Regions from separate parts of the Terribacillus sp. 7520-G genome, predicted to be linked through region 1. Evidence: riboswitches for the same ligand, from Rfam matches in the RefSeq annotation. Region 1 holds a riboswitch; each other region holds the start of a gene.
What was found. A riboswitch is a leader RNA that binds a small molecule or an ion and turns the genes downstream of it on or off. The one in region 1 is predicted to bind S-adenosylmethionine.
Positions count from the first base shown of each region.

Region 2: another riboswitch for S-adenosylmethionine. It lies ahead of sfnG (dimethylsulfone monooxygenase SfnG); the one in region 1 lies ahead of CHH53_RS11305 (methionine ABC transporter ATP-binding protein).
Region 3: another riboswitch for S-adenosylmethionine. It lies ahead of CHH53_RS14605 (hypothetical protein); the one in region 1 lies ahead of CHH53_RS11305 (methionine ABC transporter ATP-binding protein).

Region 1 covers NZ_NQFP01000029.1:81,083-89,134, reverse strand. Annotated here, with positions in the region: gene CHH53_RS11315 (MetQ/NlpA family ABC transporter substrate-binding protein) at 1-667, opposite strand, end outside; gene CHH53_RS11310 (methionine ABC transporter permease) at 673-1,335, opposite strand; gene CHH53_RS11305 (methionine ABC transporter ATP-binding protein) at 1,326-2,351, opposite strand; SAM riboswitch class I at 2,429-2,537, opposite strand; gene CHH53_RS11300 (LutC/YkgG family protein) at 2,719-3,426, opposite strand; gene CHH53_RS11295 (LutB/LldF family L-lactate oxidation iron-sulfur protein) at 3,423-4,853, opposite strand; gene CHH53_RS11290 ((Fe-S)-binding protein) at 4,866-5,582, opposite strand; gene CHH53_RS11285 (FadR/GntR family transcriptional regulator) at 5,707-6,417, opposite strand; gene CHH53_RS11280 (L-lactate permease) at 6,570-8,052, shown strand, end outside.
Region 2 covers NZ_NQFP01000042.1:45,355-53,406, reverse strand. Annotated here, with positions in the region: gene CHH53_RS14455 (bifunctional metallophosphatase/5'-nucleotidase) at 1-1,307, shown strand, start outside; gene CHH53_RS14450 (DUF4317 domain-containing protein) at 1,352-2,551, opposite strand; gene CHH53_RS14445 (DUF3885 domain-containing protein) at 2,679-3,338, opposite strand; gene CHH53_RS14440 (GNAT family N-acetyltransferase) at 3,422-3,916, shown strand; gene sfnG (dimethylsulfone monooxygenase SfnG) at 3,947-5,032, opposite strand; SAM riboswitch class I at 5,134-5,238, opposite strand; gene dhaK (dihydroxyacetone kinase subunit DhaK) at 5,365-7,107, shown strand; gene CHH53_RS14425 (NAD(P)H-dependent oxidoreductase) at 7,299-7,880, opposite strand; gene CHH53_RS14420 (winged helix-turn-helix transcriptional regulator) at 7,994-8,052, shown strand, end outside.
Region 3 covers NZ_NQFP01000043.1:17,474-25,525, reverse strand. Annotated here, with positions in the region: gene CHH53_RS14620 (amino acid permease) at 1-395, shown strand, start outside; gene CHH53_RS14615 (DegV family protein) at 537-1,412, shown strand; SAM riboswitch class I at 2,022-2,126, shown strand; gene CHH53_RS14605 (hypothetical protein) at 2,208-3,173, shown strand; gene CHH53_RS14600 (cysteine hydrolase family protein) at 3,270-3,542, shown strand; gene CHH53_RS14595 (alanine/glycine:cation symporter family protein) at 3,841-5,253, shown strand; gene CHH53_RS14590 (MerR family transcriptional regulator) at 5,458-5,682, opposite strand; gene CHH53_RS14585 (MerR family DNA-binding transcriptional regulator) at 5,709-5,879, opposite strand; gene CHH53_RS14580 (carboxymuconolactone decarboxylase family protein) at 5,984-6,319, opposite strand; gene CHH53_RS14575 (DoxX family protein) at 6,617-7,132, shown strand; gene CHH53_RS14570 (hypothetical protein) at 7,253-7,534, shown strand; gene CHH53_RS14565 (hypothetical protein) at 7,549-7,938, shown strand.

The DNA.
Region 1 (8,052 bases):
TAATGCTGTCATCGTTGGCATTTTCCAGATAAATCGGATCTTCTTTTGGATTCAAGCCTGCTTGGCCTGCAACACCATTATTGATGAAGGATGCAGCTACATCCGGCAATACACGGGGGGTCTGCTGTGCAACAACAGGTACAATTTCAATGTTTTTCGGATTCTCTGCAATCTTGGAAGGATCACCGAACTGGCCGAAATCGTCTGCCAGTTTGATGACACCCGCAGCTTCCAAAGCCCGAAGCGATCTAGCCTGATTGGATGGGTCATCCGGAATGGCTACTTTATCGCCTTCCTTTAACTCATCCAGGCTATCGATTTTCTCTGAGTAAGCTCCGATCGGGGCTATTACTGTTGAGCCTATCGGGACAATCGTATCGCCATGTTCTTTGGCATATTGACTCAGGAAAGCAATGTGCTGGAAGGAGTTCATGTCTATCTCGCCATTGGCCAATGCTTGGTTCGGCAACGTATAGTCCGAGAATTCGACTAGCTCGATATTGATTCCCTCTTCCTTTGCCTTCTCCTTCAGGATTGGCCATTGGTCTCCATCCGATCCTGTAACACCAATTTTAACGGTCTGGCTGCCGTCAGCTGAACTGCTGCCGCAAGCCGCTAGAACAAACACAAAAACGAAGGAAATAATGCCAAGTAATGTTTTTTTCATTTTCTTCATCTCCTTAATATCCTTCTTGAAAGTGTATTGCCGATCCACTGGGCCAGCTGGACAAGTACAATCAATATAACGACGGTAACAACCATGACGCTTGTATCGAACCGCTGATATCCATAGGTCATTGCCACATGCCCGAGACCGCCCCCTCCAACTGTTCCTGCCATCGCAGAGAAATCAATCAAGCTGATGGTAATGAACGTCAATCCAAGAACCAGCGGACCAAGCGCTTCCGGGATCAAGATGGTATAAATAATCTGGAGCGGACTGGCGCCCATCGCTTTTGCGGCCTCAATGACACCCGGATCGATGCTGATGAAGTTATTTTCAACAACTCGTGCGATGCTGAAGGCTGCTGCTATACTCATCGGGAAGATTGCTGCCCATGTGCCGATTGTCGTCCCTACCACTTCTCTGGTCAGCGGACTGATAGCCACTAAAAAGATGATGAATGGAATCGGCCGAATGATATTGATTAAGAAATTGATGATTTGAAACAAAATCGCATTTTCCAGTATATTCCCTTTTCGTGTGACAAAAAGTAAAAGTCCGATAATGATGCCGAATACAGAACCTATCACCAACGTGACAGCCACCATCAAGATTGTCTGGCCGGTCGCTTCGACAATGCGCGGCCAGAATGTCTGCCAATCTACCCCCATGCCACTTCTACCTCCTCGATCTGAACGATATCATCCAGTTCCTTTACTGCGCTGACCGTTCTTTCTTCGTCTCCTTGGAAGCTCACAAGCAGATTCCCATAGAATTTCTCTTGTATCTCCTGTACGGAACCATACACAATATTCACATCGATATCATGCTTCCTCGTTACCCTGGATAATACCGGGTCACTCGCCACCTCTCCCTTGAAAATGATCCGATACAGCTTCTTCCCGCCTTTTTGACGCCATTCATCCAATAGGGAAGGAGACGGGAGATCCTGCTGTATGGAACGGATAAAACGCTTCGTTGTCTGGTGAATAGGATCTGTGAATGTATCGAATACTCCGCCCGTTTCGATGACCTCCCCTTCCTCCATGACAGCAACCTTGTCACAGATTGCCTGAATCACGTGCATTTCGTGTGTTATCAGCAGAATCGTAATGCCCAATTCCTTGTTCACTTTCTTCAACAGACGCAGAATCTCTCCTGTCGTATCCGGATCCAGAGCCGAAGTCGCTTCATCACATATCAGGATATCCGGGGAAGTAGCCAGCGCCCTGGCAATTCCAACCCGCTGCTTCTGCCCTCCAGAGAGCTGCTCTGGATAATTCTTCGCTTTATCCGAAAGGCCGACGAAGCGCAACAGTTCATCCACCCGTTCTTTTATTTTTGCTCGCGGCATTTTGGCCAGTTTCAGAGGATATGCAATATTACCAGCAACAGTACGCGAGGTTAGCAGATTGAAATTCTGAAAGATCATCCCGATTCTCCTGCGCACCTTCCGGACTTCCCTAGGGGGCAATTTGGCTAAATCTACCCCCTGCACCTCTACAGCACCAGCAGTAGGATTTTCCAGCACATTGACCAATCTCAGCAATGTGCTCTTACCGGCTCCGCTGAAGCCGATGATGCCGAAAATCTCCCCTTGCTCTATCGTCAGGTTCACATTGCGTACGGCGTGCACTTCCCGTTTTCCGATTGTGAAGGTCTTTGATACATTCTTGAACGTAATCAACTCTATTCCCCCTCGCTACACAAAAAGCCCTCTTTTTCTTATCCAGAAAAAGAGGGCTTCATTATGAAACTTCCTCATTCTCATCTTCCAAACACAGCTGTGTTTGCAGGAATTGGCACGGTATTTACGATAAACCCGTTGCCGAGACGTCATAGGGCCTGATCCCTCGATCTCTCTGGATAAGAATAAATCAAGTATGTAGTTGTTAGATTTGATTACCATGTTATGGGTTTTCCAATTGAATGTCAATCCATTTTTTAAATAATCATTCTCTTTTGGAATTTCTTTAAACGAAACATTTTTACAACTGGCGGTTTGAAGCAACAGTTAAGATATACATTGATCCCGGTGTTTTTCCCCGAGCCATCTATTTATCTTCTATCACGATATAAGCAGCCTTCACAGGGCCATGCACGCCGACAACCAGATTCATTTCGATATCAGCCGAGTTGCTTGGTCCGGTGATGAAGTTAATACAGGATGCAATGGTCTCTCCTTTTTGTACTTGCTTGGATATTTGCTGCGCTGCCTGGGTCATCCGGGGAACGATGGTGCTTTTCGGTACCAGGGCGATATATTTATGCGGCAGCAAGCTCACCGTGCGGCCTTTGCCTTCCCCCGAAAACAGCACGACCGTTCCGGACTCAGCCAGCGTGATATCACTGAATGTAATACCGATATTGGCTTTCTCCACAATACCGATGTTGTCATATCCAATGGCAGGATCCCATTCATGCACATCGATTCCTTGTTCGGGCCACGATCGGAGCTGTTCACGCAAACCAAATGCTTCATAGCGTGGGTCTTGCCAAATGGCCAACGGGCCCCCGCCATAGGCTGCTATAGTATCTGCCAGCACATTCGGCAAGGCAGCCGAATCAGTCTCGATAAATTCGGTATGGATAAGCCGGCATTGATCGCGAAGTATCTCCACTAGCTCATCCGGGGTTTTATCAGTCAATGTCTTATCCTGCGGGCGATAATTCCAATTCCGCGCCGGCTTTTCCATCAGCACCTTTGTTCGGCCCAGACGGCTGGCCACATTCGCAAGAAAGCTGGCCTGATTCTGTATCATGCTTTGTCACGCTCCTTTTCGTGCTCCTTGAACCAATCACGGAAACGCTCTTTGTTCGGAGCCGGCAAATCACGAATTTCGGTCCAAGCCTTCAGCGGTCCCGGCCCTTTCGAAATGGTCTCATCCTTTGTAAAAGGCTTCATGACCGAGCTTGCCATTTTTGATCCAGCTGCATAAAGCGGATTGGAGGAAGCTCCTATACCAAATGCCTTCATGGCCATCTTCTCGGAAATCGGTGCACGCCCTTCCCTTTCGACAATCACTTGCCGATGGCGATGAAGCAGCTGATGCAATGGGATTTTGACCGGACAAGCATCCGTACAGGCTGCACAGAGTGTCGATGCATACGGCAGTTCCTTGAAATCATCATATCCGCCCAGCAGCGGTGTCAGCACTGCCCCGATCGGACCAGGGTATATCGAGTTATAGGAGTGTCCGCCGATGTGGCGGTACACCGGACAGACATTGATACATGCTGCACATCGGATACATTGCAGGACAGACTGGAATTCGGTCCCTAGGATACCGGAACGCCCATTATCAACGATGACCAGGTGGAACTCGGATGGGCCATCGGCTTCCCCCGCTGTCCGCGGACCTGTCAAAGCGGTGATATAACTGGTCAGCTTTTGCCCGACGGCACTTCTTGTAAGCAGTCCCACGAGCACTTCAAATTCTTCAAAGGTCGGTACGATGCGCTCCATCCCCATGACACAGATTTGCGTATCCGGTAAGTCGGAAACCATGCCAGCGTTCCCTTCATTCGTGACCAAACCAACCGAACCAGATTCGGCTATGGCAAAATTGCATCCTGTAATGCCGATGTCTGCCTGCAGGAATTCCTGACGCAATTTTTCCCTGGCATGCAGAGCCAGCTCCTCCGGCTTGGAAGTCAGTTTGTACTCCAGCTTCTCGGTAAAGACATCCTTGATCTGCTCTTTGTTTTTATGGAGTGCCGGTGTGACGATATGCGAAGGCGGATCATGGTCGTCCAGCTGCAGGATGTATTCGCCCAGATCTGTTTCGATGACATCGCAGCCTTCCTGTTCCAAGACAGCATTCAATCCGATCTCCTCCGTGACCATCGACTTCGCCTTCAAGATCTTTTGGGCCCTTTTTTCTTTCACGATACCTTTCACATAGTCATTCGCTTCTTCCGCAGTAGCGGCAAAAAAAACATGCCCGCCGCGCTTCTGCAGATTTTCAGCAAGCTCCTGCAAGTAGTAGTCCAGATGATCGAGGGTATGCTGACGTATCTCTTCCCCGTGGGAACGCCATTCTTCCCAGTTCCCCAGCTCCTCTGCTGCATCCAGCCTTCTCGTCCGAAGACGTTCCTGCGCTCCGGCGACTGCTCCGCGCATGAATGTATCTTCCATTTGCTTGTTCACATTTTCCTTGAATTTTTCATTCCCAATCTTCATCGCCATGGTTGTTCCCCCTCACCGACTGTTTAGCACTTCAGCGATATGCATCACCTTGACAGGCTTGCCGCGGCGCTGCATCCTGCCTCCAATATTCAGCAGACAGCCGCCATCCGCCCCAATCAGATAGCTTGCCTTCGTCTCCGTCACGGAATCCACTTTCTCATCGACCATTTGTTCAGAAATATTCCCCATCTTAACGGAAAACGTCCCGCCGAATCCGCAGCAATTCTGCGCATTGGGAAGCGGTTGCATTTCCAAGCCCTCTACATGCGAAAGAAGCTTCATCGGTGCATCCTTCACTCCAAGCAGCCTTGTCATATGACAGGATGGATGGTAAGTAGCCACCCCTTCAAGCTTCGCCCCGACATCCTCTATTTTCAGGACATCCACGATGAATTCTGTCAGTTCGTATGTCTTTTCGGCCAGCCGTTCTGCCCGGGGGCGCCATTTGGGATCATCCCGGAAAACATGCTGGTAATCCTTGAACATCGTGGCACAGGAGCCTGATGGTGTGACAATGACCTCGGCATCCTCAAATGTCGCAATCATCTTCTTCATCGCTTTCTTGGCATCTTCCACATAACCGGAGTTGTATGCCGGCTGCCCGCAGCACACCTGTCCTGTCGGAAATACAATCTCACAGCCCAGCCTTTCCAAAAGCTCCACCGTCGCCTTCCCGACATCGGATTGGAACATATCCACAATACATGTCGCAAATAATGTAACCTTCATGCTGCCACCTCACAAGTAAGGTCATCAGATGACCTGAATGATATCTGATTCCATCATACTACAACCGCTTTCATTTTCCAATACCTGCATATAAGGAAAAAGCCGCCTCGGTCGGCGGCTTATCCTAATCCATATAGGCACGGATCACTCCTTCTACATATTCCAAATGTCTCATCATTTCCAGTCTTGCTTGTTCAGGCTGCTGCAAACGGATAGCGTGCAGTATCGCTTCATGCTGCTTGTTCAATTCCTCGGGAGCTGCTTTTTCACCAAACAGGCAAATCTGTCTCGTTTCCCGCATGGATTCCCCTGTCAAATCCGATACATGGTGCATGAGACGCAGAAGCAGTTTATTTTTGGCCGCATGGGCAATCGTCATATGGAAAGCAAGGTCTGCTTTCTCTCCTTTTTCCGGATCACCTGCGAATTCCTTCATCTCTGCGAGCGCTTGTTCCATCTGTGCCAAATCTTCATCTGAACGGGTCAGTGCTGCTGAAGCGGCAATACCTGTTTCCAGTATATGCCGCACTTCCATAAGTTCTGCCCGGTCTTCTCCGCTCATAAGCAGTGCATGCTGAAGCGGGTAAACGATTCCCTCTGGTTCGAATGCTTTCACGTAAGTGCCTTCGCCCTGCTTCATTTCGACCAAGCCCATTGCCCGCAGGGTTGCCAGTGCTTCCCTGATTGCGGAGCGGCCGACTTGAAAGTTCTCAGCAAGCTGCGTGACGCTTGCCAATTTCTCCCCCGGCTTAAGATTGCCATTCCGTATCATCGAAAGCAGCTCATCGGCTACTTGTTCATATATTTTTTTGGGTTTGATTTGTTTGTATTTCATTGGGTTCCCACCTCCCCCTCATTATAAACGGAAATTTCCCAAATTTTCATTGCATTTTCAAAAAATTCCGCTTTATAATGTAAACAGGTCATCAGATGACCATGCTTTTGCATTATTTTGAAAACGCTTACTAAAAGGGGATGGAAAGGACGATGAGTTTATTAACATTATCATTGATCGCTTTAGTGCCAATCATGACGATCTTATTATTTCTCGTTATCTTAAACTGGCCTGCCAGCCGGGCTATGCCGGTTGCACTTGCCGTAACAGCAATGATTGCCGTTTTCGTTTGGGGGACCAAAACCAACGTGGTGGCAGGTGCCGCTTTCAATGGCCTGATCACTGCTCTTGAAGTCATCTTTATCGTATTCGGTGCTGTTCTGCTGCTGAATACGGTGAAGGAATCCGGTGCCATCCACACAATCCGCCGCGGCTTCATGACCATTTCGCCTGATCGGCGTATCCAGGCCATCCTTATTGCATGGCTGTTCGGATGCTTCATCGAAGGGGCAGCTGGCTATGGGACAGCTGCTGCCATTGCCGCGCCGCTGCTTGTCGCTGTAGGATTTCCTGCCATGGCAGCCGTTCTTGTTTCCTTGATCATTCAAAGCACACCAGTATCATTCGGCGCTGTCGGAACACCGATTCTTATCGGAGTCAATACAGGACTGACTGATCAGCAAACGGTCCTGTCCGGCTTGCAGCAAACCGATATGAGCTACTTTGAATATTTGCTTTACATAACATCAAATGTGGTGCTGGTCCATGCTATAGTCGGATCGATCATTCCGCTTTTCGTCTCCGCCTGCCTTACGCGTTTCTTCGGTCCCAACAAGTCCTTTTTGGAAGGACTGCGAGCGTGGAAGTTCGCTTTGTTTGCCGGTTTTGCTTTTACCATCCCGTATTATTTGATCGGTATACTGCTCGGACCAGAATTTCCTTCCTTGCTTGGTGCGCTCATCGCCTTACTGATCGTTATACCTGCAGCACGCCAAGGCTGGTTTATGCCAAAGGATCAAACCTTCGATTTCCCAGAGCAAAATCAATGGGAAGACGAATGGATCGGCAAACTCAATCTAGTCCCGACAGAGGAAAGACCTGTACGCACCATCCCTATGTGGATGTCCTGGCTTCCGTATGTTTTGGTCGCTGGTATACTTGTATTATCCCGTTCTTTCGATCCATTCAAGCAGTTACTGGAATCGTGGAAGATCGTTTTCACGGACACTTTCGGATCGGGAATAACAACCACCTCCACTCCGCTATATTTACCTGGGTTCTTATTCATCGTTGTCTCTGTCATGACGTTCTTCTTGCATCGAATGAAGTTGGATGCATACAGGAATGCCTGGAAGGATTCGTTTAAAACAGCCGCCAGCGCCGGGATCGCACTGCTGTTCGCCGTACCGATGATAAAGATTTTCCTTCATACCTCATTAGGCGCTGACAAAGTGAACGCTGCCACGGAATCACTTGCCGGACAAAATATGCCGCTCATACTTGCAGAATCCGTTGCTATGCTCACCGGAAGTCTATGGCCGATCGCTGCACCGACTGTGGGGGCATTGGGAGCCTTCATTGCAGGCAGCAACACATTCAGCAATATGATGTTTTCCCTGTTCCAATTCGGAGCCG
Region 2 (8,052 bases), on a different contig from region 1:
CAACTGTAGTCGATACGGATGAAAACGGCGAGGCAAAAGATCCCACTGTCATTGTCCAGGCCTATCAATATGCTGAAAACCTCGGGGAATTGGATGTCGAGTTCAATGATCAAGGGCAAGTGGTAGGCTATGAAGGGCGTTTGATCGACGTCACGGAAAAGCAAGCAGATCCGGACGCAGTAAGTGTGCTTGCTTCGTATAAGAATGAAGTCGACCAGGTTTCCAACGAGGAAATAGGCGCTGTTGCCCTGAAACCTCTTACAAATCCAAGACTTTCCGATAGTGACGTGAGTGTCCGGGCCGATGAGACAGAACTAGGCAACTTGATCACGGATGCCATGCTTGCCAAAGCACAGGAGAAAATGCCGGAAGTTGCGATTGCCATGCAAAATGGCGGGGGCATCCGAGCACCGATTGATCAGGGTCCGATCACCGTCGGGGAAGTGATTGCTGTATTACCTTTTGGCAATGATCCTGCTGTGGTGCATTTGAGCGGTGACGAAATCAAGCAGATCCTGGAATATAGCGTTCGTTTGGCCCCGGAAGAAAGCGGCGGCTTCCTGCAGGTTTCAGGCATGAAGTTCACTTATGACAGTACCAAGGAAGCGGGTTCCCGTGTCGTAAGCATGCAAGTGAAACAAGGCGACGTGTATGCAGATATCCAGCCAGATCAGATGTACGCTGTGACAACAAATAACTTCACCGCAAAAGGCGGGGATGGTTATGATGTATTCGCCCAAGCATATGCAGAAGGTCGTGTGCAAGACCTTGGGGAAATAGACTGGGAGCAATTCCGTGATTATATGGTGGAGGATTTGAACGGGGAAGTGAACCCAGTGATTGAAGGACGTATTACGGATCTGGAGGGCAAAGAGCCAGAGGCGTCTGAACCGCCAGAGGAGCCGAAAGACGAAGCTCCGGAATCTCCAGAAACACCAGATCCGAATGAAGAAACACCAGACTCGAATGAAAAGACACCAGATCCGAAGGACAACGGTGATAAAGAGGAGGATCCAGGGGACGATAAGCCGCAGGAAGATCCGGAAGATGACAATGAACCGGCAGACCAAGACAAAAATGATCAAAATGATAAAAGCAATGCACCTTCGCCAAGCGGCCATGATAACGGAGGGAATAATAGCGGCCAGGGCGGCGGCAAAGCCTTTGACGGCGGTGCGGAGCAGGTCAGCGGAAATAAACTGCCTGACACGGCAACGAATATGTATACGTACATGCTGGCCGGGGCGGCATTGCTTGCTGCCGGAGCAGTTCTCTTTATCTTCAAAAGAAGGAAAGCAAAAGCCTGATCAATACAAATAAGGATGCTGCATCACGCAGCATCCTTATTGCTTTATAACTGTTCGGCTTCTTCTTTATTCATTTTATTCACCAAAGCTTCTTCCGCCATTTTAAATCCTTCAATGACAGTATCCTCTTCCACTTCGATCATGATGCAGCGTTTGTTGTTGAACACAACTTGCCGTACGTAACGCAGATCTTCCGGGCTGATGGCGATATTGGCTACCTTTGTTTTGATTTTGATGGATTTGGAGTTGTACTTTGGCAGTACGCTGGTTGCTTTCATTTCATATTTCTCATCGTCGATGACTTTTTGATAGGCGGTCTCCACTTTTTCGGGGGTCACGTCTTCCACACCGCTCATCGTCAGAACGCGTTGAATATCCTGCCGGTCGAGTTTCGGTGGTTCATCTTCTTCATTTTCCTCGACCACACGGTTGATTTCTTCATAGACATTGGCGAGTGTCGAGGTGTTCAGCTGGTCTCCTGTGATATCCTTGACGATTTCCTCGAAAACGCTCTTGTCATCTTTTGCTGTCATGATTTCTTCGGCATTCAATACATTTTCGATGAACGCTGTATCCGGTTCAAAGGCCTTTGCCGTTGAATAAAGGACGTGGTTGACATCAGCCGCGCTGTCATTAAAGCATGGGAAGAGGAAGCCGGATAACGGGGACTGCAGATTGATGACTGGATCGACTGTCACATTATACTTGAACTCCCGCTCCACATAATCGAATTGCAATTCCTTCTTCGGCTCCTGTGTCTTGTTGATGCTGCAAAGCAGGAATTGATGGGAATACATCGTGTCATTGGCGCTTTCCTCTGATTCCTCGCTTTGGCGTTTTTGGGCTTTCAGGTATTCCGCCTTGATGAAACTGATGACAACATCATGCTCATACTGCCTGTCCTGCAGCATTTTGGCAACAAGGCGGAGCATGTCATTGGCCCATTCCTCGACATCATTCGTGAGCAGGCCGCGATGCAGGATGAACTGACTGCTGTCCTCGGCATCCCGTTTGAATTTCAATTCGAATAATTTCTCATCGAGCTGTCCGGCCAGTACCTTCTTGAAATTGCCAAGAAAAAGTTCCTGCTGGTCTTCATCCAGCATATCGAATGGCATACGCTCATGATGATAAATGTCGCTTGATTCTTTCATGATATATACATTGAATATATCCGAGATTTTGAGCTTATCATTGCCTTTTTTGAATTGTCTTCGGATAGTTGCGATATCTTTTTTATTCATATTGATTCCCGTTCCTTATCGATAGAGTGAATTGCGCGTTCACTTATTTTAACATAGACATAGGCTGCGAAACGGCACTTTTATTGTAGAGTTTTGAATTATATTCTTATTGATATGAAGAAATCGATTAGCGATTTAGATGGACAGGGAGCTGTTCATCCCTTGTCTTTATATCATATGTATAGCCTGAAAGCCGACTTGATAAAGACTCCAATGCTGCTGGCTCTTTTGCAACCACCTCGCATCCGCGATCATCATAGATGAAAAAGATGATATCCTTGCTTTTGTTGATAAAAAAGATGTCGGGGTAGCCGGCATGCGCTTTGAATCTCGGTTTAAGGGGAGGGAAATCCTTATTGCATGCAGCTTTCAGCAGCGCTGGAATCCGGATATCAGCTGGTCTGCACTTGAGGGAAAACTGCTGGTATTCGAACAGACTTTCATCTTCAAACGGGTAAGGCAATGTGTGAGCCCGAATCTGATAGAGCAACTTTTTCCTTCTTATAAATGGTCTAAATAGATTTGTCTTCTTTATTCGTCCACGTTTCCCCTTATATAGATTGGCAGCTAGATAAAGCTCATCGTCTGAATCAAATAAATGCCTGAAAATGGTCAATGCTTGATGATAGACGAGATGGAACAGATCCATATTGAGCTGGTCATTGTCCAGTAATTGATGGCTATCTCCGCCGAGCGCTATATGCATGCCAGTATGCCATCGATGATAAATGCTTGGTACCAGTTCAAGATCGGCAAAGCAGACTGCGAGATAGTCTTTTGCATGCATGTCAATCACTCCTTCCTTGGAGAGCTAGTGTAGTATAATGATTATATAATGATATTGTTTGAAAATGGCAGGGGATGAATAATATGGACATTCACTTTACTGTACCACATCGAGAGGATTTAGAAGAACTGATGGATATTGAATATGCTGGCTTCACACCTGATGAAGCGGCGACGAAAGAAGCCATGCTGGAGAGGATTGAGATTATAGCAGATTCATTCATCGTGGCAAGAGATAGCCGCGATAAGATCCTCGGCTATGTCGTCGGTCCAGTCATACCTCAGCATTATATCAATGATGAATTGTTTGAACATACAATCCCTAATCCGCCAAGCGGGGGATTTCAAAGCATACTCAGTTTGGCGGTGCATCCTCACCATAGAGGGAAAGGGATTGCGGTAAAGCTGTTAAATGAATTGGAAAAAATGTGTGTGAGATATCAAAGGCAGGGAATCACCCTGACATGCTTGGATCATTTGGTGCCTTTCTATGAGGCAAGTGGGTACTGTAATGAGGGGGAATCAGCTTCTGAGCATGCGGGTAAAGTTTGGTTCAACTTGGTGAAAAGCTTAAAGTGATTGCTCCTGTGCATAAGTGAACAGCCCACATCAAGTGGGCTGTTTTGCATGTGTCAAAGCTGCTTCCCTTTCACGGACGAGCGGGATGACTTGACGACCGAAGCGCTCCAAATCCTCTTCATAATGGAAGTGGCCGGTCAGGACAAGGTCGACACCGATTTGTTTCAAGCGGATGATTTGGTCGGCTACTTGTTCGGCTGTACCGATCAGACCGGTTTTGAAGCCGTCATTATATTGGACAAGGTCCTCAAAAGAGGAGTCTGCCCACATGCCTTGCTTGCTGCGTGTTGCCTGGCCTGCGTCCTTGACGGATTCCCGGAATCCTTCCACGGCTTCATCATCGGCGTGCGCTACGATGTCACGCAGAAGGGATACGGCTTCTTCTTCTGTGTCCCGGACGATGGCAAAGCCGTTTACGGCGAATTTGACATCCCGTCCTTGTTTGGCTGCTCGGGCTTTTACATCCTGGATTTGCTGCTGGAACCCCTCCAGTGTATTGCCATTCATGAAATAATAATCGGAAACACGGGCAGCCATGTCCCTGGCAACCTCTGAATTACCGCCCTGGAAGATTGGAATCCGATTTTTGGGCTTTGGCTTCAATGGGGCATCCGTCAATCGATAAAAGTCTCCCCGATAGGTAGCTTGTTCTTCTTCCCACAATGCCCGAAGCACGCGGATGAATTCCTCGGAACGACGGTAGCGTTCATCATGATCGAGCCAATGCTCGCCGTAGCTGATGAATTCCTGCTTGAACCAGCCGCTGACGATATTCACAGCAGCACGGCCGCCGCTGATATGATCCAAAGTGGCAAGCATCTTGGCATAGACGCCTGGATGCCAAAGCCCAGGGTGGACAGCCGAAATAAGGTTCAGTTTCTCGGTGACACTGGCAAGGGCCGAGGCGAGTGTTATCGCCTCGAGCTGTTTGTCTGCACCATAGCTTGCGATGAAGCGTGTTTGCAGCAGGGCATATTCAAAGCCATTCTGTTCGGCGATTTGCGCATAGCGTTTATTTGCTTCGAAACTCCAATCCGTCTTTTGCGGCAGCTTGGAAATGACCAATCCGCCGCTCACATTTGGTACCCAATAAGCAAATTTCACATTCTTGGTCATGTTTACACTCCAATCAAGCTTGCTTATCAAGGCGTATACGAAAGCAGCCCTTCTCCATATAAAAGAGAAGGGCTGCCGGGTCTGTAACTATCCGTACACGCTTCTCATCTTCAGGATGCATCATCCTTCTGAAATTGGCACCGTGCTGCTGACAGTCGGTTGCCGAGGCTTCACAGGGTCAGTCCCTCCGCCTCTCTTGATAAGAAAACTATTTTTTTAGTGATTGTATCCAAACTTTTCAGACTTGTCAACCTAGTCTGTGCAATTCTTGATTCGTTCTGTTAAGCTGAAGGAAGATAGACACTTTTGCTTGGATAAGAGGAGGATGACCAATGAAGAAAATCATCAATCGCCCAGAGGATGTTGTCCTGGAAATGTGCCACGGGCTGGTATTGGCGCACCCGGAGCTCGAGTTATTGAAAAAGTATAAAGTGATCAAAAAGAAACGACCGCAAACGGATAAGGTGACGCTGATCAGCGGGGGCGGGAGCGGGCATGAGCCTTCGCATGCCGGTTTTGTCGGGGAAGGCATGCTGGATGCCGCGGTATGCGGTGATATGTTTGCTTCCCCTTCCCAAATCCAGGTGTATCAAGCGATCAAGGAGACAGCTGGTGAGAAGGGTACATTGCTCATCATCAAAAATTACAGCGGGGATATCATGAACTTCAAGAATGCAGCTCACCTGGCCAAGGAAGATGGACTGGAAGTGGATTATGTGAAGGTCGATGATGATATCGCGGTTGAGGATAGTTTATATACGGTCGGGAGGCGAGGTGTTGCCGGTGTCGTCCTTGTACATAAGATTGCCGGTGCAGCAGCAGCCGAGGGGCGCGACCTGCAGCAAGTGAAAGCCGCTGCCGAGAAGGCTGTTTCGCGGACACGCAGTATCGGCGTAGCCTTGACATCCTGCACCCTGCCTGGAGGCGAACCGACTTTCGAACTGGCAGAGGATGAGATGGAATACGGTGTGGGTATTCATGGGGAACCAGGGATAAGACGTGAAAAAGTACTGACAGCGGATGAATTGGCGAAACGTATGGTAGATGACTTACTGAAAGAAGGAGAGCCGGAAGAAGACGCGGCATTGCTGATCAATGGATTCGGCGGGACGCCATTGCAGGAGCTGTATCTGTTCAATCAGTCAGTCAATCGGGAACTGGCAGAGCGTCATATAAAAATAAACCGCATATTCGTCGGCAATTATATGACGAGCATCGATATGTCCGGTGTTTCGGTGACGATCATGTCACTTGATGAGGAGCTGCGCACGCTGCTTTCCAGCCATTCGGATACACCTGCTTTCAAGATCGACGGACCGGTCGAGCAGCCGCCATTTGAAGAGCGGGAAGAATCAGCGGAGGATGCGGTTGCTTCTTTCCGGGTGGAAACGGACAGTTCGTATGCACAAGTAAAAGAAGATTCCATCACGCTGGAAAATATCATCTACTTAGTCGATAAAATGAGTGAAATCATCATTGAGAATGAAGCGGCTTTCAATAAGCTGGATACACACGCGGGAGATGGCGATTTCGGAAATAGTGTGGCAAAAGGCTTCCGTCAATTGAAACGGGAGTGGAAGCAGATTCTCAGTCAAGATGATCTGACAATTGCACGCTTCCTCGACGACGCTTCCATGGTGATCATGGAGCATTGCGGGGGTGCTTCAGGTCCGATTTGGGGCGGAGCGTTCCGAGCTGCGGGTAAAGCGGCAGAAGGGAAAAACGAGCTTTCTGTACCAGCATTCGCTGATACGCTGCAGCGTATCGTCACGGCAATTCAGGATATCGGGGAACGTTCCTTCGGCCGCGGTGCGGAAGTTGGCGATAAGACATTGATCGATGCCCTCGCTCCATGTGCAGACAGCTGGCAGCAGAGTGCCGCAGCAGGTGAAGACGTGAAGGCTGCTTTCCGGAAGGGGGCGGATGCTGCGGTGAACGGAGCTGAAAAGACAAAGGAAATCGTTGCCCGGATGGGACGCGCCGGTACGGTAGGGGAGCGCAGCCTTGGCTATCCGGATGCCGGGGCGCATGCTCTGGGAGTCATCTTTACCAAGTTGGCGGAAAGTCTGGAATGATGGATAAACAGTCAAATTGGAAGAACCGAGATAAATGGAGATTAGAATAGGGCCGTGGAGAAAGTTCCACAGCCTTTTACATACGTCAGAATCAGTCATTCCCGGCAACATCTTTGCAGCATTTTAATTCAGAAGGAACTCTGGTCATTCGAGTTGCTGAAGCCCCTCATGGAAGGGCTTTTGGATTGACCTTATATCATTTGAGGAAGTTCTTTTAAAAATAGATGTCTATTATCATCAGTTGTCAAGTTCACCCTAGAAAAATTAATCCATTTAGTATGTTCGTTTTTAATTCCGAGATCAGCAAGAGTTCGATTTATGAAAACACCTTGAATAGCATTCCCTGCTTCATTTTCAAGATACTCTTTTTCCGATGTAGAAGTGGTGATGACGGTTGTTTTTCTTATGTTGGTCAATAATCCAGTCAAAGCACCTGTTTCTTTATTTTCTAAGATAGCAAAACCCGATAGCATTACTTTATCGATGAAACCTTTTAATATGGCTGGTAAATCCCACCACCAAACAGGAAAAATAAAAATCAACTCAGTTGCTTGGTTTAGTAGTTTTTGATATTGCTTAACTAATTCGTATGGCGTTTCACCCTTATTAAAAAACTTTAATTCTTCTGCGGTAAATGCTGGATTAAATTCATCTTTATACAGATCTATCACTTGGAATGTTTCTTTCTTTGATTCTAAATCTTTTGTGATCGAAGTTAAAATTGCATGGTTAAAGCTACCTTCCCAGGGGTGTGCATAAATAATTGTTTTCATTTCCTATTCCTCCTATATTGTGTTCTTTATATCTGCATTCATTTTATTTCGGGTTTTGACTCTAAACAAGTATGGTAATGAAAGTGCGATACTAACCAAAAGGAGAGTGTGAAATGGATATACGATCATTCGGATATAATGGGGATTTGAAAAATACTGGATTTGGATACAC
Region 3 (8,052 bases), on a different contig from region 1:
CCTTCTTCGGGAATGGTGTCGTGTATACATGGCTTTTGAACGTATCCGGTATGGCAGGCTTCATCGTCTGGGTCGGTATTGCTGTCAGTCATTACCGATTCCGTAAAGCATACCTTGCCCAAGGAAACGATATCAAGGATCTGCCATATACAGCTAAATTCTATCCAGCCGCACCGATACTAGCCTTTGTGCTATGTGTCATCGTCATAATCGGCCAAAGTTTCTCTGCTTTCACAGCAGACGGCATCGATTGGGGCAGCTTGATCGCATCCTACATCGGTATTCCGGTCTTCCTGCTTTGCTGGATCATCTATAAAGTCAAAAAGAAAACGAAGGTGTACAAATTGGAGGAAGTTGATTTGACTACTCCATCACATGAAACAGCACCTGAATGAGCAAAAGCTGCCGATCACTCGGCAGCTTTTTTGCTTGGAAACGGGAAGCTGCATCCGGCAGCTGGAATGCATGAATAATTTCCTGCATTTTTTTGTATCTTTATCCTATATACCCGTTATACTGAAACTAGAGGTGAACAAATGAAAATTGCAATTGTGACAGACAGTCTCACGAACCTGAGAGAAGAGGATTTACAGCGATATCCTTTTATATATTACGCCCATTTACATGTCATTATTGATGACAAGTCCTATGCTGACTTAAAAGAGATCACCAATGATCAGCTATTTCGGTTCATTGATCAGGGGGCTGCATATTCTTCTTCCCTGCCGTCACCAGAGGTATTTGTAAAGCTTTATGAAGAACTGCTGGCAGAATATGATGCTATCATCAGCTTGCACTGCACAGAGAATGTAAGCGGTACCGTCAATTCCGCCCGTATTGCCAGGGATACAATCGAAGGCGCTGACGGGAGGATCACTGTCATTGATACGAATACTGCCTCCATCGGTACAGAAAATATCGTCATCAAAGTGTGCCAGCTCATGGAGCAAGGGGAAGCTTTCGATGAAATATTGAGGGCGGTTGAATTTTACCGTTCCCACAGCCAGCTCTACCTTACGATAAATGACCTGACTACACTGGTGCGTACCGGCCGAATTTCGAAAACAGCCTCCAGGATCGGAAACCTCCTGCATATAAAACCGATTGTCGGTTTTGAGGAAGCGAAGCTGGAAGTCATGGGTAAGGTCCGCACGAAGAAACGCCTGCTGAAGTGGATGCTGGAAAAATTACGACATAATATCGAGCAATCCGGGAAACAGGTTGTCCGGATAACACATGTGAATTCCACCGAGCTTGCCGCTGAGTTAAAGGAAGCAATGGAAGCATTCGGTGATAAAGCAGAAGTCTTCATCAGCAACGAAATAAGCTCCGTCATGGCAATTCATTTTGGACGGGGCGGTATCGGTGCCAGCTGGATGCCGGCTGACTATCCATATGAATCGGCTACATGATACAGGGACCTCGGACAGCGTGATTGCCCGAGGTTTTATTGTAATGATCAATCCAATGCTGCTAAATGGATAAGTGTAAAGTCCTATGGGGTTTGTAACGCCATAATCGTCAGCTTCCATTATCCAAAATTATGTAATATAATAAAATATTACAAAGGGGTTGAAGGCAGCTATGAAAATCTGGGATTTTATATCTAAGTATTGGTTCGGTATATTTCTGGTGTTGTATCTCTTACTTCGGGATTATCCATTTGGAAGTACATCACAGACAATTAGCGATATTCTCATGTTAGTAACTGTAATCCTGACTATCATTAGTTGGGTTGTATCTAAGAAAGCCAATCAAGTAAAGAAAGAAATAGAAGAATTGGAGAATAACTGAGTCACCTATTGGTGGCTTTTTTGATGCATAAGAGTATTTGAATATCCATTATTTGTTTCATTTTTTATATTGCAAGCCGAAGAGAATTTTTTATTAATTACAATTTCAGCTGTTTTTTATTACTTTGGTTTATAGGTTTTCCCTGCATCCAGTTATCCTGAGTATACCGATAAGATATATTGACAATCATTGAATGGAATGATACACTTTCTGAAAACTGTATATGTTTCTTATCCAGAGAGGTGGAGGGATATGGCCCTGCGAAGCCTCAGCAGCAGGTCTGACGACAGACACTGTGCTAATTCCATCGGTTCATAACCGGCAGATAAGATGAATAGAGGAAGCCTCTCGACGCATCTTGTCCGAGAGGCTTTTGTATTTGTCCCGCTGCCTATACGAAAGGGGAAGGCAACATGTTTGAATTGATCCGGGAATTATCCAAGTACAAAGGGTATAATCAATCGTTTGTTTCACAAATCGTCGATAAGATCACGCCGTTTGCGGATGAGATGCACTTCGACAGACGGGGGAATCTTATTGTCCGTAAATATGGAGAAAAGTATACGCCAAAAATCACCTTGCTGGCAGAGGTGAAGGAAGAAATCTATGTGGTGACATCGATCACCGAGTCAGGGGCGCTTGTAGCAGACGCGAATTATTTTTCGTTGACGTATGCGCAAGGGCAATCGGTCCAGGTAGAGACAAAGAATGGATTGCTGTGCGGAGTGGTCATGGCAGGTGAAGCAGGTCAGCATGCCGCTGTCATCGATATCGGGGCCAATACCGAGCATGATGCACGTGAAATGGGGGTGGAACCAGGCAATCATGTGACATTATTCGATGACTTCCTGTATCTTGGTGACGAAGTGAGCGGCCGCGTCGTCGGGAAAGGGCTGGATAATAAGATTGCACCGGCAATTGCAATCAATCTTCTGCAGCAATGGGATACAGCGGAAGGGGACATCACCATCATCTTCTTTCCTTTCCATAATAAGAAGCATCTTGCCAATCAGCTAGAAGGGGAAGCTGCCTTTTATATCGGGTCCGTCCCCCAGCAAAGAATCGCTCATAAAAGCCGGGGAGCAATCGAACTGGGAAGCGGTGTCGCAATCAAAGTGGCAGATAAGACGATACCAATCAATCAGACCCTGAAAAATCAGCTGGTCGATTTGGCCATTGCACATGACATCCCATTCCAACTGGAATTCCTGTTCCGTCATCGGTATAAGAAACTGTCCACTAAAACGCCGGTAAGCATCCTGAATATCCCGATCGAGCATCTCGACCAGACGACACAGGTCGTTTCAGTGAAGGATTTGGAGGATACCAATCAGCTGATCCAGACCTATCTCTGGCGGAGCAAGGAGCTGCAATTCTAAGGAATGCTCTCCCATTCCCGTCCATGTTACCGTATACTGTAGCCATCCAAGGCGATTCATCATGGAGAGGAAAAGACAAGCATACAGTCAGGGGAGATGCTCTTGAAGCAGGCACTGCTGATCATTGATGTGCAACAGGCACTGATTGAAGGCGGTGCAGGGGAGAGACCTGTCTATCGCAAAGAGAATCTGATTGAGCAAATCAACATCGTCATAAGTAAAGCACACAAAGCAGGAGCCGCCAGCCTATTTGTATTCGATAAGCAGGCGACTAATGCTTTTCATGGACATTTCAATGCTGATAATTTCTCTGTCGTACGGTCGGCAGCAGAGGATATATTTGATCCGGTACATGATACGTTTCGATAAGCTGTACAAAGGAAAGCCAGGATACGGATGACCCAAGCCCAACACTGGGGAGCTTGGGTCATTTTATTGCAAAGAAAGAAAAGGAGCTGTCAGAGATCCATTTTCTTCGTCAGGCATGACGATATTTTTCTGAATAATCAAAATTATAGTCATATAACCTTACAACTTCCATGCATCTTACCGAGCCTTTGGACATAATGAACATATATTCCATCTCAAATACATTTTTTCAGGAGGTATCCTATTGGGATTTGAAGCTTTTTTGACGTCGATAAGCGGTTATTTATGGAGTGTGCCGATGCTGATTTTCATAGCGGTGGTTGCGGGCGTTTATACGATAGCTTCTGGTTTGCTGCAGGTCAGATATCTGAAGGACATGGTTGTGCACACATTTACCGGAAAAAGTTCCGAATCAGGCGTTTCGCCCTTTCAATCGCTGGTCATCGCACTATCCGGAAGAGTCGGTACAGGGAATATAGCTGGTGTTGCGACTGCCATCGCGGCAGGAGGACCGGGAGCCGTATTCTGGATGTGGTTCATTGCTTTCTTCGGGTCGGCGGCTGCTTTTGCGGAGTCGACGCTTGCCCAGATTTATAAAAAGAAAGTAGATGGCGAGTATCGCGGCGGACCAGCTTATTATGCGGAGAAAGGGCTTGGATGGAAATGGTACGGCTATATTTTTGCGGTGGTCGCGGCTGTATCCACCTGTCTTTTGACTCCGGGAGTGCAGGCTAATGCAATAGCTGACAGTATGAATAATGCATTCGGCATCGGACCGGTGATTACTGGAATTGCCTTGGTTGCCATCACAGGTTATGTCATCTTTGGCGGTGTCCGCAGAATCGCCTTCTTGGCATCCTATGCTGTCCCGATCATGGCATTATTCTATCTAATCGTAGCTGCTATCGTCATTATTGCGAATATCGAGCAGATTCCAAGTACATTTGCACTTATTTTCAGCAGTGCTTTCGGTGTCGACTCCGCGTTTGGCGGTATGATTGGAGCTGCCATAAGCTGGGGAGTGAAACGAGGCTTATATTCCAATGAAGCAGGGCAGGGAACCGGAGCCCAAGCAGCGGCAGCGGCTGAAGTATCCCATCCGGTAAAGCAGGGGTTGGTGCAGACCTTTTCCGTCTATATCGATACGCTGCTCATCTGTACAGCGACCGCATTGATGATACTGATGACAGGCAATTACAGTGTAACCGATCCAGAGGGAGGCTATATCGTCGATTATACGGATGGAATGGAAGCAGGTGCAGGATATACGCAGGCAGCCGTGGATGAAGTACTTGGAGGATTCGGATCGCCGTTTGTAGCCATTTCCCTATTTTTCTTTGCCTTTACCACATTGGTTGCTTATTTCTATATTGCGGAGACGAATCTATTTTATATTGTCAGAGGGAGATCGAGGAAGATTTTCTCCAATATTTTGAAAGTGTTATTCCTGGCAGCGATATTCTTCGGTACGGTCCGTACGGCTACATTGGCTTGGACATTGGCGGATATAGGACTTGGTTTGATGGTCTGGGTAAACTTAATCGCTGTCATCCTGCTGTATAAACCGACGGTGGCAGCGCTCAAGGACTATAAGGCGCAAAGGAAGCAAGGGCTTGATCCCGTGTTCCGTCCTTCGCAGGTCAATATCGAGAATGCGGACTATTGGGTGGAACGTGAACAGGAAGATGAAAGGCAAAGAAAGACCGTGTAAAAAGAGTAACCTGATTCCTAGTCTGGAACAGGCTGAAAAGAGGGACGACGCATTTTTCATTTCTCATCAGCACCGGAAGGATTACCGGGCATGTAACCAAAAAAGTGGGGAGAATCAATATCTCTCCACTTTTTTTGCTGATGGGTAATGTCGTCAAGGAGGACATCATGGTTCTCCAGCCATCCAAATCGTCATGTGCAAAGGCTATTTATGTGTACTTCTATTTTCCGCAAATCGCTCATACAAATCCTTGTCTTCATTGCCCTCTATATATTGTGTATACATGGCTATTTTTTTGTTCATCAGATCCAGATTGCGCTGATACGCTGCAATCTTCGCTTCGACATTTTCTTTATGCCGGATCAAAAGAGCGACTAATTCCTCGTAGTCATCACTTTCTGCTTCCCGAAGCTCTTTGTATTTTTTCAAATCCTCCAGTGACATACCGGTCCCTTTCATATGCACGATTGCACGATGAATTCGGTCCAGAGCCGGTCATCTTCTGAGTAGACACGGATATTGCCACTATTCCGTTTTGGCACAAGCAAGCCTTCTTTTTCATAGAAACGCAAGGTATGCTCGCTTAGCCCCGTAAGTTTCGCCAATTCCCCTATACGATATGCCATCGTCCATTCTCCTTGTCCGCCGATGCCATTCACAGCTTGCTGTACCGCTCTTCGTCAACAGGTTCCAGCCAATCGGTCTTACTTACATTCGTTGTTGTCATATGTTATCCTTCTTTCTCATTTTCATCATAAACTTGCTTGGCTATATGAAATGCTGACCAAGCTTTCGGCCATCCGGCATAAAAGGCCAGATGTGTGATGACTTCAGCAATTTCTTCTTTCATTAAGCCATTTGCTTTTGCTTTCTGGAGATGAGGGGTGAGCTGTTCCATATTTCCACCCGCAAGCAGTGCAGAAACAGTGATCAAACTGCGGTCGCGTGGTGATAACTCCTGCTCCCTTGACCAGACCTCACCAAAAAGGACATCATCATTCAGTTCAGCGAATTTCGGAGCGAAAGCCCCCAACAAATCCCGTCCTGCTGTTTGTTTTTCTGCCATTTAAAATTCCCCTTCCTGCAATTCATTCAGTATCTTCATTATTTACGCTACACCTTAGAGTCGACTCAAAGTCAAGGGGATATAACAGCACCGTATTTACAATGTTGAAACCGCTTTTTATCCAAAGTCACAAAACTGTAAGAGAGTTATTGCTGATTTGTGAAAATGATCATAATAATAAGCGCAATCCATTCTTCTCGTTTATACTACAAATGTAGAAGGAAAAGCGCTGATCCCTCTCAATCTAATATGTGAAATGTTTAACAAACTATTCTCGTGGATGGAGTGTGGAAGGAAATGATCATAAAGTGGATTCGAAGCAGCAAAACGGCTGCAGGGCTTTGGGCGATTATCCGGATTTATCTAGGATATACGTGGCTTACGGGCGGACTCGGCAAACTGACGGGCGGTGGGTTCGATGCTGGCGGCTTCCTGCAAGGAGCGATTGCACAGGCAGGCGGTGAGCATCCGGCGGTACAAGGCTGGTGGGCAGTCTTCCTGGAACAGGTGGCCTTGCCGAATGCCGGGCTGTTCAGCTTCCTCGTCATGTGGGGAGAGATCCTTGTCGGAATGGCACTCATTCTCGGAGTCTTTACCAATTTCGCCGCCCTCATGGGTATTACGATGAACTTCGCCTTCCTTTTCAGCGGCACTGTGAGCACAAATGCACAGATGGTCTTGCTTACGATCTTCTTACTAGTCGCTGGAGCCAATGCCGGACGCTATGGACTCGACCGCTGGGTGCTGCCATATTTAAGAAATCACTATCCAAAACATACACCGAGAACACCGACGAAGCCGGTTGCTTCTTAAAGATTTTATGACCTACTGCCATCAAGCAGTAGGTTTTTTGCTGAATAATGCAACTTCATGCGTTGTTTTTCGTACAATTAGTATACTTTCCTTTATGAGGAAAAGAATGGAGGATATATGATGGTCTTACTTTTAGATGTATTCAATCTTATGCTGCTGTCTTCTTTGACAGGTACTTATGAAGAAGACGATATCCAGCACAATATCGAACAACTGCGAAAAACAGAATGGTTCCAGCAATATCTGAAACAGCAGCCATACCGTGATTTGCTCATCTATGATAAAGATGTCCGAAAGGTGATAGGGAAGCTGAATGGTAAAAAGCTTGCCAAGAATCCTCAACGACAAGCTTATCAGCGTATCGTCACAAGAGCATTGCAACGGAAAATCATCGTTTCTTAAGAAAGCAGGTACTTATGACAAATCTACAGGTGACAGGCATAGCATCATGTGGCAACTCTCCTAAAAGCGAGCTTATCCGTCAGCTGACGATTGCCGCATTCCAACAACAGTACCAACAGTTAGAGAAACTACTTGCTCCTGATTGCAAATTGGAAATAGCCGGGGCGGAAGCATATATTGGAAGTGCCACCATCGTGCCAATGCTTTCTTCTCTAGAGGGTGTCACAGCAGTACATATTGCCAATGCTTTCACCCACGGTAAGCAAGGAGCCGTGAATGGCTTTTTCAAGATGGATACACAGTCGTATGCATTTGCACTTATTTTTACTTTTGCAAGTGCAGGAAAGAATGCGAAGGTGCAGTCCATTTCTTGCTATGTGACAAAAACGAGGAACCAATCGTAGAGGCTGGTTCCTCGCTTTATTTGGTACCTAAGTGCATTGGTTCTCATACAAAGGAGTTTTATATGTTTGGCTTACTTGACTTGATTCTTACTTACATCGAAATTATTTTGTACC